Regions from separate parts of the Neobacillus sp. K501 genome, predicted to be linked through region 2. Evidence: predicted binding sites of a transcription regulator. Region 2 holds the regulator's gene; each other region holds the start of a gene.
The links. Region 2 encodes Rex, which represses fermentation and respiration genes when NADH is low (regulators of the CRP and FNR family bind a similar motif). Its sites were predicted from a motif close to TTGTGAAATATTTCACAA; they were not measured.
Positions count from the first base shown of each region.

Region 1: ACWM35_RS13125 (NarK family nitrate/nitrite MFS transporter) is a predicted target of Rex. The motif match lies at 1,658-1,675, and genes of this name have one in related genera.
Region 3: qoxA (cytochrome aa3 quinol oxidase subunit II) is a predicted target of Rex. The motif match lies at 2,144-2,161, and genes of this name have one in related genera.

Region 1 is NZ_JBSLYA010000005.1:74,437-78,730, forward strand. Features, by position in the region: gene ACWM35_RS13120 (3D domain-containing protein) at 1-159, shown strand, start outside; gene ACWM35_RS13125 (NarK family nitrate/nitrite MFS transporter) at 264-1,565, opposite strand; gene ACWM35_RS13130 (nitrate/nitrite transporter) at 1,789-3,294, opposite strand; gene ACWM35_RS13135 (acyl-CoA dehydrogenase family protein) at 3,580-4,294, shown strand, end outside.
Region 2 is NZ_JBSLYA010000017.1:4,055-8,348, forward strand. Features, by position in the region: gene ACWM35_RS23795 (ABC-F family ATP-binding cassette domain-containing protein) at 1-1,747, opposite strand, end outside; gene moaC (cyclic pyranopterin monophosphate synthase MoaC) at 1,926-2,423, shown strand; gene ACWM35_RS23805 (redox-sensing transcriptional repressor Rex) at 2,445-3,098, shown strand; gene ACWM35_RS23810 (YhbD family protein) at 3,257-3,880, shown strand; gene ACWM35_RS23815 (cytoplasmic protein) at 3,893-4,294, shown strand, end outside.
Region 3 is NZ_JBSLYA010000005.1:279,162-283,455, forward strand. Features, by position in the region: gene ACWM35_RS14205 (catalase) at 1-350, shown strand, start outside; gene cls (cardiolipin synthase) at 481-1,929, shown strand; gene qoxA (cytochrome aa3 quinol oxidase subunit II) at 2,281-3,210, shown strand; gene qoxB (cytochrome aa3 quinol oxidase subunit I) at 3,285-4,294, shown strand, end outside.

The DNA of each region.
Region 1 (4,294 bases), on a different contig from region 2:
CCATTAGGCAGTAAAGTCTATGTTGAAGGTTATGGTTACGCGACAGCTGCTGATACAGGCGGTGCTATTAAAGGAAACAAAATCGATGTATTCATCCCTGAACAGCAAGACGCTTTAAATTGGGGTAAAAAACAAGTAGAAGTCAAAATCATAAACTAAACTGCCGACAGTTGGGCAGTTTTTTTTATAGCTGTGTAAAAAATCAATGTTGAATAGATAGATGCAAAGCAAATTTGGCAGGACAATAAAAAACAAGCCGGAGGTTACCCGGCTTGTTTTACTGTTTGAGTTGCAACGGTTGTTTTTCTTTGATAGAAATACCAGTTTAATGCAAATGCGATGACGTAGAAGCCAATGAAGAAATAGAATGCTGTAACATAACTGCCTGTAGTATTAACAGACCAGCCGAAAAGCTTTGGAATTAAGAATGAACCATAAGCTGCAAATGCTGCAGTAAAACCAATTACAGGTGCTGCTTCTTTCGGAATGAAAATATTCGGAATCATTTGGAACGTAGATCCAGATCCAATCCCTGCTGCCAAGAATAAAACCAAGAATGCCATTAAGAATCCAGCAAACTGATTTAAATTTAAGAAGTAAACAACACCTAGTGCGCCAATGGTCATGACAACAAATACATAAGCTGTTACTCTTGCACCGCCTAGTTTATCGGCAAGCCAACCACCAACAGGTCTTGCTGCAGCAGCGACTAATGCTCCTAAGAAGGCAAGTGAAATATGTTCTGGAAATTGAGCTTTTAATAAAAGCGGAAATGCTGCTGAATAACCAATGAATGAACCGAAAGTTGCAATATATAAAACAGTCATAATCCAAGTATGTTTACGTTTTACGATGACAAATTGAGCTGATACAGATTGCTTTGCTCCTGGAACATTATCCATTTTGAACATAGCAAGTAGTGTCATGATAATAATTGGAATAACCCAGATAAACGCTGCATTTTGTAACCAAACCTCTTGACCATTAGCTAAAACTTGACCTTTTCCAGCAAAAGCAAAAGCTCCAGTTGTAATAATTAATGGTGTTACGAATTGAACAACAGATACACCCATATTTCCTAAACCACCGTTAATACCAAGTGCTGTACCTTTTTCTTTTTGTGGGAAGAAAAAGCTGATATTAGCAGATGAAGATGAAAAGTTTCCGCCGCCAAGACCACAAAGTGCTGCAAGTATTAGCATAGTAGTGTAAGAAGTGTCAGGATTTTGAACAGCAATACCAATACCGATTGCCGGAATCGCTAAAACGGCTGTGGAAATAACTGTCCAGTTTTTACCGCCGATGGTCCCGACAGCAAAGGTATAAACAAAGCGAAGGGTCGCACCCACAAGACCTGGGATTGCAGCTAAAGTAAATAATTGTTCATTGGTAAAGCTGAAGCCAATATCGTTAAGGCGAACTGCTACCACTGACCAAATTTGCCAAACGATAAAAGCAAGCATTAATGATGGTACAGAGATCCATAAATTTCGTTGTGCATGTTTTTTACCTTCTGTTTTCCAGAACGTCTCATCCTCAGGTTTCCAATAATTAATTCGTGCCATTTTAATCTCTCCCTATTTCCTGTTTATTTTAATCTTTTTTCAAAGTTGTTGTTGTTTATGTTGTTACTATAAATCAGATGTTAACATGATTTTTGTGACGTTCGTCACAAAAATAGTGAAGGAACTGTGAACTCAGGCTGAAAGTCAAAAAGTTGTAATATTTTGCACTAAGACATCTGTTTTTGCAAAAAAAAATAGACCTTCTGATGAGAAAGTCTAAGAATCATTTTTTTGATGAATCTTCAAGTATTTCGTTAAACATGCCAATGTAGTTTTTCGTTTCTCCAAGATCATCCTTAATGGCCGTTATGGATAACCATTCTTTGTATATTTCTCCACTTTTCCGTTTATTCCAAATGAAGCCTTCCCAATGGCCTTTTGTAAGTAAACTGTTCCACATATCTTTGTAAAATTCATTGTTATGTTCCCCAGATTGAAGAACACTTGGAGTTTTTCCAATCACTTCTTCAGGTGTGTAACCTGTAATTCTCGTGAAAGCAGGATTAACACTTTGAATGATTCCATTAGAATCCGTGACGGTAATTCCATCTGAGGCATATTTAACAATTTTCGCTGATATTTCTAACTTTTCCTGATAGAAGAGCCATACAACTAATATTAAGCTTGCCAGAGAAAATTCAGATAATGACATAAAACCGATTGCGTAATGTCCAGTCCAATTAAATAGAATGGTTAATATGATAGGAGGGAAGAATCCACCCAGACCACCCATTGCTGCGACAATACCGTTCACAATACCAGCTTGTTTTGAAAAGTACAACGGAACTAATTTAAAGATGGCACCATTCCCAATCCCTGCACAAAAAGCAACTAATAGGCAGCCGAATGAATAAATTGGTAATGAGGGTGTAAACGACAAAAGAAAACCGGCGAAAGTAAGTCCTGTGAATACGCCGATTAAGATAAGAAACGGATTGATTTTGTCACCGAGCCATCCGCCGATTGGACGGATAATAGTTGCGATTGCAATGAAACCAGCGGTACGGAAGCCTGCGTCAACTTTATCTAATTGAAAATGATTCACTAAAAAGGATGGCAAATATATCGTGAATGCAACAAACGAACCAAATGTAATGAAATAAAATAAACTTAAAAACCACAGTTTCGGATTCTTATATACTGCTTTGAATTGTTCTTTAAATAGAACCTTCGTTTTTTGTTCCTGCCGATCACCTAAGACAAAGTTTAAGAGTGCAAAAATGATAATGACTATTAGGAATATCTGAATAGCGGTTCTCCAGCCAAATGCATCGGCTAAAACAGGTGCAGAAAATGAAGTAATCGCTGTACCAATATTTCCTGCTCCATAAATTCCATTTATAAACCCATGCTTTTCTTTTGGATAGTATTTTGGAAGGGACGTAACACCGATTGAAAACACTGCACCGCCAACACCAAGGAAAAATCCTCCCAAAACCAGCATGAATAAAGAATTGGCATAACCAATAATCGCAATTGGAATGAGGAGAATGATAAAACTTATCGTAAATAGTATTCTAGCACCGTATCGATTCGTCCAAAATCCAATTGGAACACGCAAGAGTGATCCAAGGATGACAGGTATGGCTGTAGCCCAAGCGATTTCAGTTGATGATAGCTTAATATCGGTTTGAATATATGGCATAAGTGACGAAATAAGTACCCAGACCATAAAACCAGCTACCAGGCTGGCTGTTTGAACAAATAATTGTCTTGTTCCTTGATTCATCCAAATCCCCCTTGATTACCTTTAATTGTAGTATCTCCTAATGGCAGGATAAAAAAGACATTTTTATCTTGCTACTTTCTATTGGTAAATTTTCCTTCAAATAGTATAAATGAATTATCTTCTTTAGACAGTGAGTTTTGCCACAAATCTGTAATAAATTCGAAAAAATTTAAGTGGAAGGTATGGTTAGCGGCCTGCACACCTTAAATACCTTCTTTTGCATCCTTTTTCTACAAAAAAATATCAACCTTATTTATACTGGTATTAAAGGATAGGTGAGTTAAAATGACTTTTCAGGAAAAAAATTATTTTAAAGACCAATTGGAATTAATGACAACACTTTCGAATCAATTTTTGTTAAGGGCCCATCAAAATGATGTGGAAGGGAGCTTTCCCTATGAAAATATCCAAGAATTAAAAGATAGCGGATATACATCCTTAACCGTTCCTGAAAAATATGGAGGACAGGAAATCTCTTTATATGAAATGCTCCGCTTTCAAGAAATAATTGCTGAGGGTGATGGTTCAACCGCTTTGTCAATTGGTTGGCATATGGGGATCATTAAAAATTTGGCAGAAAAACAGACATGGAAAGAGCCCATTTTTGAAATGATTTGTAATGATGTACAAAAGGGCTCGTTAATCAATAGTGCAGCGACTGAGCCAGGAACTGGAAGCCCAACACGTGGAGGAAAACCTGAAACTAAGGCAGTAAAAAAAGGGGATGGTTGGGTAATTACTGGAAGAAAAACATTCACAACCATGGCACCAGTCCTTGACTTTTTTATTGTGAGTGCAAGCATAGATAATTCGGATGAAGTCGGTAACTTTCTAATTCCGAAGACCGCTACTGGCATTATGATTGAAGAGACATGGGACAGTATTGCATTACGAGGTACAGGAAGTCATGATCTAATTCTTCATAATGTAAGTATTCCTGACGAATACTTTGTCGAGAAGCTTGGGACGGAGGGGAAAAAACCGAATGGCTGGCTGCTCC
Region 2 (4,294 bases):
CTATTTCTTCTAATTTCCGTTTGCGCTGCCGTTCAAGCTTTTTACTTTCCTTATCCTGTTGATAACTATTTTTCTCAGGAGATTCTGCATTAGCTTTCTTGCTTACCGTAGCAGCCTCTAATGCTAGAAGTTCTTCCTGCTCAAGTGTTTTTTCAACATAATAATCGTAGTCTCCAAGGAACTCCGTGCTGCCGTTACCGCTTAATTCTACAACCTTTGTCGCAATCCGATTAATGAAGTAACGGTCATGAGAGACGAATAAAATCGTTCCAGGATAATCGATCAGCGCATTTTCGAGTACTTCCTTGCTATCAAGGTCCAGATGGTTAGTAGGCTCGTCCAAAATCAAGACATTGGCTTTCTCCAACATCAGCTTCGCGAGTGCAAGTCGGGCTTTTTCACCACCGCTTAAGGTAGAAACGATTTTTAACACATCGTCACCAGAGAAGAGGAAATTTCCTAATACAGTCCGGATTTCCTTTTCGTTTTTTAAAGGATACTCATCCCAAAGTTCGTTCAATACACGCTTATTGGAGGTCAACTCCGCCTGCTCCTGATCGTAGTAACCAATATTGAGGTTGGTGCCATATAAGACATTGCCACTTAAGGCCGGGAGCTTTTTGATAATCGTTTTTAATAATGTCGACTTGCCAATGCCATTCGGACCTACTAAAGCAATACTATCGCCTCTGTAGACACGGAAGGAAATATCATCTGAAATTTTCTCGCCATCATAGCCAATCGCAAGGGAGTCAACGGTCAGAACATCATTTCCGCTTTGCTTTTCGATTTCAAATGAGAACGTTGCCGATTTTTCGTCACCTAACGGGCGATCCATAAGTTCCATTTTGTCGAGTTTTTTACGGCGGCTTTGAGCCCTTTTGGTTGTGGAGGCTCGTGCAAGGTTTCGCTGGATGAAGTCTTGAAGGGCTGCGACTTCCTGCTGCTGCCGCTCAAAAAGCTTCATATCCCGCTCATAATTGGCTGCCTTTTGATCCAGATAAGAGCTGTAGTTGCCGATGAATTTCTGAATTTGCTTACGAGAAACCTCATATACCTGTGTAACGACTTTATCTAAAAAGTAACGGTCATGGGATACGATCAAGATGGCTCCATCATAACCTTGTAAGTATTGCTCAAGCCAGGAAAGAGTATCAATATCTAGATGGTTCGTCGGCTCATCGAGGATTAAAATATCCGGCTTGGTTAACAGTAATTTCCCTAACGCCAGACGTGTTTTCTGACCACCACTTAGACTTGAAATCATCACCGAACTATCAGGGAAATTTAAACCATGTAAGATCGAGCGGATATCGGCCTCGTATTGATAGCCGCCTTGATCTTTAAACTGGATCTGAAGCTGGTCGTATTCCTTTAAGATCTTTTCATAGCTGCCACTGTCCTCGAAAGCGGAAGGGTCTGACATTCGTTCTTCGAGCTTTCTTAGTGATTTTTCCATGGACCTAAGGGATTCGAACACCGTCAACATTTCGTCCCAAATAGACAAATTCGATTCTAGGCCCGTATTCTGTGCTAAATAACCGATCGTGACTTCCTTCGGTTTAATAATTTCTCCGCCATCATGGGACAGGTGTCCGGCGATAATTTTTAATAGCGTTGACTTGCCCGCCCCGTTCCTTCCAACAAGGGCTACACGGTCACGGGTTTGTAATTCAAGTTTTATATTCGATAAAATAAGGTCAGCACCATAATATTTCTGTAATTGATTAACTTGTAATAATATCATTGAAATTCACCTCTATTACTTAAAATTAGTGTACCTTATTCCTACAGTTGCGGCAATAAAGGTCTATATGGTCATAGGTTTCTCCTGAAAAAACAGATAATTTATCGTAATTCGTTCAAAGTTTCACAGACAAATGGATAAAAATAGTGTATCATCTTTTTATTGGAGGATTAATTGTATGGCAGAGTTTACGCATTTTAACGAAGAAGGAAGAGCAAAGATGGTTGATGTTAGTGATAAACCAGAGACAGCACGGACGGCGCTTGCTCATTCCAGCATTGTTGTTAGTAAAGAAATCTATGAAAAAATCACAAATAATGAAATGAAAAAAGGCGATGTTCTTGCTGTCGCGCAGGTTGCCGCGGTATTGGCAGCGAAAAAAACATGGGATATCATTCCGATGTGCCATCCGATTCCGTTGACGGGTGTCAATGTAACCTTTGCTTGGGAACAGGAACAGACGGAAGCGTATCGCCTAAATATTCAAGCAGCAGTAAAAACAAAAGGGAATACAGGTGTTGAAATGGAAGCGCTAACAGCGGCATCTGCCTGTGCGTTAACCATTTATGATATGTGTAAAGCAGTAGATAAGGGTATGGTGATTGGATCAACTTATCTAGTGGAAAAAACCGGAGGGAAAAACGGAGATTTCCTAAGAACCGAACCGGTTAAATAAAGAACAAAGGGTGTGGAGATTATGAGTAACGATACGATGAAAATACCACAAGCGACAGCAAAGCGACTTCCCTTATATTATCGATTTCTAAAGAATCTTCATTCTTCCGGCAAACAAAGGGTTTCCTCGGCGGAATTAAGTGAGGCCGTGAAAGTGGATTCTGCAACCATTCGCCGGGACTTTTCCTATTTTGGTGCCTTAGGGAAAAAGGGTTACGGCTACAATGTGAATTATCTTCTTACATTTTTCAGAAAAACATTAGATCAGGATGAATTAACAAAAGTGGCGTTGATTGGGGTGGGTAACCTCGGAACCGCTTTTCTTAATTACAATTTTTTGAAAAATAATAATACAAAAATTGCCTGTGCCTTTGATGTGGACACAGAAAAAATGGGTACGACGATCGGCGATGTCCCAGTCTACCATATGGATGACTTGGATGAATATTTGGCGAAAGAGGAAATTCCGGTGGCGATTCTGACGGTACCTGCACCGGTCGCGCAAATGATAACTGACCGGCTGGTAAAAGCAAATGTGAAAGGAATCTTGAATTTTACTCCAGCGAGATTAAATGTCCCGTCATCGATTCGTGTCCATCACATTGATCTAGCGGTAGAACTGCAATCTCTCGTCTACTTCTTAAAGCACTATCCAACGGCTGAGGAAGTGGAATAAAGTGAAACTTCAATCAGTGGGGGTTTTACTGCCCGTTAATGCGGGATAAATAACGATGACTTTAGGCTCTTCTCTAAAAGGGAAGAGTTTTTTCATTTCCACAACTTTACAACGTAACAGTGTTATGTTACATTGTTGTTAGAAGGGAGTTTTACAAAATGAGCGAGGAGTTAATTTCGAAAAAGGATTTATTAGAAGCGGCCGGAATTTCGTACGGACAGTTATACCGTTGGAAACGTAAAGACCTTATTCCTGAAGAATGGTTTGTACGGAAATCAACGTTTACGGGTCAGGAAACCTTCTTTCCAAAAGCAAAAATTTTAGAAAGAATAGAAAAAATCCAAACAATGAAAGAGAATTTGTCCTTAGATGAACTTGCAGATATGTTTTCACCCAATTTGTCAAATTTAACATTAGAGTCAAGCGAAATCATAAAACGTAACATTGTTTCTCAAGTTGTAATGGATTTATATTTAGATCTCGAAAAAAGCGGACCACGTTTTAATTTATCAAGGATGCTGGAGATTTATGTATTAGAAAAGCTGCTTCAATCAGGCGAAATTAGTTTGGATGAAGGGAAGATGCTGCTGCAAGTATTAATCCCCAACAGGCAGGAGATTAAGCAGAAACATTGTGAAGTGGTGATTACGAGAAAGCTTGGGGTATCTTCTTGTCTATTGTTAATCAATCCAGAGGGGTTCCGATGTGAACCTGGTACCAAAACGGTTGCACACCTCTCGTTGATGGCATGTATGGAGGAAATAAAAGCGAAATTACTATAAAGGAGCAGAAATATGGATTCGAAAATCAGGAGAGATTTGGTGATCAATGGTTTTGGGTCTTCCAACGGCGGAGAGTTCGATCGAGTGAAATTAAATGGAAAAGGGACCGTTAATAACGATATAGTATGTACGGAATTTGATTGCAACGGTTCTGGGGTTGTCAATGGGAATGTATTTGCACAAGCAGGCAAAATTAACGGAAACGGGAAAATTAACGGGAATTTTGAGGGTGAGTCCCTAAAGGTTGATGGAACAGCTAAAATCGCGAATAGCCTCTATGTTAAGAAACTAAAAGTAGCCGGAAAAGCAACTGTGGGCGGGAAAATTAAAAGTGATGAAATAGGTATCCATGGCCGGTTAACCGTAGAAGGAGATTGCGAAGCAGAAACGTTTAAGGCGGAATCACAATTTACA
Region 3 (4,294 bases), on a different contig from region 2:
GAGGATTAAGAGAAGAGGTCAACCCTGGAAAAGAACATCAGCCACATGTGGAAGGGAATCTTGTAAGAGAAAGAATTCCTCGTGATAACAATTTCGGGCAGGCGGGCGAGACGTATCGAAGATTCAATGAATGGGAACGGACAGAGTTGATTTCCAATCTTTCTGGGGCCCTTGCCTCCTGCCGTAAGGAAATTCAAGATCGAATGGTGGACATGTTAACACAATGTGATCCAGACTATGGGAAAAGAATTGCGGAAGGAATTAAAAACGCTGGTCAATCAACCGAAGGAAACATGGAAGAGGCAGTGCAGCAGGCTGAAGTAATGGGGCATGCATCGGATCCGTATTAAACAGGCCGACATGGAGGGGGACTACCCCTCCATATTTCATTCTAAATGGATAAACATACATAAAAAAGGCGAAGTTCGAATAAATGTACTATACTAAATGAATAGTAAACAATTGGAGAGGGTTTTTATCATGCATATTACTTCCATTTTACTCGGGATTGTTCTAGTGGTAAATATCATGTTGGCCCTGGTTGTTATCTTTCAAGAAAGAAGGGACATCGGTTCCACTTGGGCTTGGCTTTTAGTACTCTTTTTTATTCCTATTTTGGGCTTCGTCATGTATCTTTTATTGGGACAAAATTTAAGCCGGAAACGACTTTTTCAATGGGATGATTTGAAAAAGACTGGTCTTGAGGAAGAACTTGAATCTCAATTAGCAAAATTCCGTTCTGATCAATTCTTTTTTCGCAATAAAGCAACAAGTGACAGCAGGGATTTAATTTACATGCACATGATCAACAATAAAGCCATTTTAACAGAGGATAATGCCGTTGAGATTTTTACAGACGGTAAGGATAAATTCGATCAGTTAATGAAAGATATCAAACAGGCAAAGAACTATATTCACCTGCAGTATTACATCATAAAAAATGATAATCTGGGGAAAAAACTAATCCAAGCATTGACGGAAAAAGTGAATCAAGGTGTAAAAGTAAGAGTTTTATACGATGAATTGGGTTCACGTAGCCTGCCAAAGCGAATTTTTAAAGAATTTCGTGCAGCTGGCGGTCAAGTTGAGGTCTTTTTCCCTTCAAAATTTCGGTTTATCAATTTAAGGATGAATTTCAGAAATCACCGCAAGATTGTGATTATTGATGGGAAAATCGGTTATGTTGGTGGATTTAATGTTGGGGATGAATATCTTGGACTAAACGAAAAATTTGGTTATTGGCGAGATACCCATTTAAGGATTAAAGGTACAGCCGTATATGCGCTTCAAACGCGATTTATTCTCGATTGGAACCAGGCTTCTGATGATTATGATGTTGATTACGTTCCAAACCTTTATCCAGAAAATGTTTCCCATGGGAATATCGGAATCCAAATTGTAACAAGTGGTCCTGATTCTGAATTTCAACAAATTAAAAATGGTTACATTAAAATGATCATGTCTGCCAAAAAAACAATCTTTATCCAAACGCCCTACTTTATTCCGGATGAAAGCTTATTAGACGCCCTGCGGATTGCCTGTTTATCGGGAGTAGAAGTCAATATTATGATACCCAATAAGCCAGACCATCTGTTTGTTTATTGGGCGACACTTTCTCATGTTCATGAATTATTGAAAATTGGGGCAAAGATCTACATCTACAATAATGGCTTTATCCATGCCAAAACGCTGGTCGTAGATGAAGAAATCGCTTCGGTGGGCACAGCCAATATTGATTACAGAAGTTTCAAGCTGAATTTTGAGGTAAATGCTTTTTTATATGATGATGAAATATCGACAAAATTAACAAAAATATTTAAAGAGGATATCAAGGTATCTAGATTGTTAACATTAAAAGAATATGAGCAGCGCTCACTGGAAATTCGTTTGAAGGAATCGATTTCAAGGCTGCTGTCTCCAATCTTATAGGTTATCATTTTCTATTTTTCTAATAACCCCGAAATGAAACCAAAAGGAACTTTGCCGATTATATTGGCAAAGTTCCTTTTTTAATATATTTTTGTAGAAAAATGTTAATTTTTAGTTTTTGTTAGAGGGTAACCTAATTATCATAATCTATTTACTCTTAAAATGCCATTGATTCGAACCCAAAAATTAATTCCAATTTTTGATTTTGAACGTTTTGTGACACATTTCACATTTGAATGGATTTTATTAAAAATGATTATAAAATAAGAATAACTGAATGTGATTTATATCACTTAATAAATTTCTCCTATTGAAAAAAGACGAAATAGAAGATTAGAAAGGGGTACCACTATGAAATTCAAAGGGGCATTATTAACCCTGGTTTTTACTATTATCACGTTACTTACAGGATGTGAACCTTTATTAGTTTTAGACCCAAAAGGACCACAGGCTGAAAGGCAAGCGAATGACATTATGTTATCGATTGGATTAATGGCCGTTATTGTTATCGTCGTTTTTGCTCTTTTAGTCTATATGTTAATCAAATATCGTGCTTCCAAACAGCGACCAGATTACGAGCCACCTCACATTGAAGGGAATATTTGGGTGGAAGCGATTTGTGTAGGGATTCCCGTTATTATTGTTGCTTTCCTATCGATTGTTTCTGTACGAAGTAATTATATCGTTGAATCCGCACCAAAGGGTTACGAAAATAAAGAGCCATTAGTTGTTTACGCATCTTCCTCAAACTGGAAATGGCATTTTAGTTACCCTGAAGAAAATATCGAAACTGTCAATTACCTGTACATCCCGACGGACCGCCCGCTTGAATTTAAACTGTATTCATACGGTCCAATTACGAGCTTCTGGATTCCACAGCTTGGTGGACAAAAATATGCGATGGGTGACATGGTTACAACCTTACACCTAGCAGCGGATGAGCCAGGAGAATTTATGGGACGAAACGCCAACTTTAGTGGTAAAGGCTTTGCCGAAAACACCTTTAATGTTACCGCGATGTCTCAAAAAGATTTTGATGATTGGGTTAAAGAGGTAAAAGAAACAGCAAAACCATTAACCGAAAAGAAATTTGATGAGTTATTGGAGCCAGGTCATCTTGGACAGTCCACCTATACAGGAACTCATTTGACATTCTCACCAGCACCAGAAGGACATGATCATGGATCTGACACAAATGAGCAAGGTTCTGATGATAAACAAAGTGAACATGATCATGAGGCAGCAGATACTGAAGAAGCTTCCGATCATACTCATCATTAAGATTACGAGCTATCTAGTTTAATTGAATTGAATTGAATTGAATTGAATGTATTTACCGAAAGGAGTTACAAAGTATGGAGTTCTTTGAACGATTTGCCGTACCACATCCAAGTGCAGCTATTTATGCTTCGATGGTTGCGATTGGTCTAGTAGTGATCGCCATTATAGCTGGCTTGACCTATTTTAAAAAATGGGGTTATCTCTGGCGTGAGTGGATTACGACGGTTGACCATAAACGAATTGGTATTATGTATTTAGTATCTGCCTTATTGATGCTATTCAGAGGTGGCGCTGATGCGATTATGATGCGTGCTCAATTGGCAGCACCAGATAATACGCTGTTAGATGCCCAGCATTATAATGAAATTTTCACTACACATGGGATTGTTATGATCCTCTTTATGGCCATGCCATTTATTATGTTTTTCATGAACTTTGTCGTACCATTACAGATTGGTGCACGGGATGTTGCCTTCCCACGTTTAAACGCATTGAGCTTCTGGTTATTCTTCATGGGGGCGATGTTATTTAATATTTCATTCGTTGTCGGTGGGTCACCAGATGCAGGCTGGACTTCTTATTTCCCACTAGCGGGTAATGAATTCAGTGAATCTGTAGGAACCAATTATTATATGATTGCGATTCAAATTGCCGGTATTGGTACGTTAATGACGGGGATTAACTTTATCACAACTATTCTTAAAATGAGAGCACCGGGCATGACGCTAATGAAAATGCCAATGTTCACTTGGTCTGCCTTCATTGCCAACGTTATTATCGTTTTCGCTTTCCCAGTTTTAGCAGTATTACTTGCGATGGGAACATTGGACCGTCAATTTGGAACCAACTTCTTTACGATGGATAATGGCGGAATGGATATGCTTTGGGCCAATATCTTCTGGGTATGGGGTCATCCTGAAGTTTATATCTTGATTTTGCCAGCATTCGGTATTTACAGTGAAATCATTTCAACCTTTGCGCGTCGAAATCTATATGGCTATAAATCTATGGTTGGTTCCATGGTGCTTATTTCCCTTATGTCCTTCTTAGTATGGGCTCACCACTTCTTTACAATGGGTCAAGG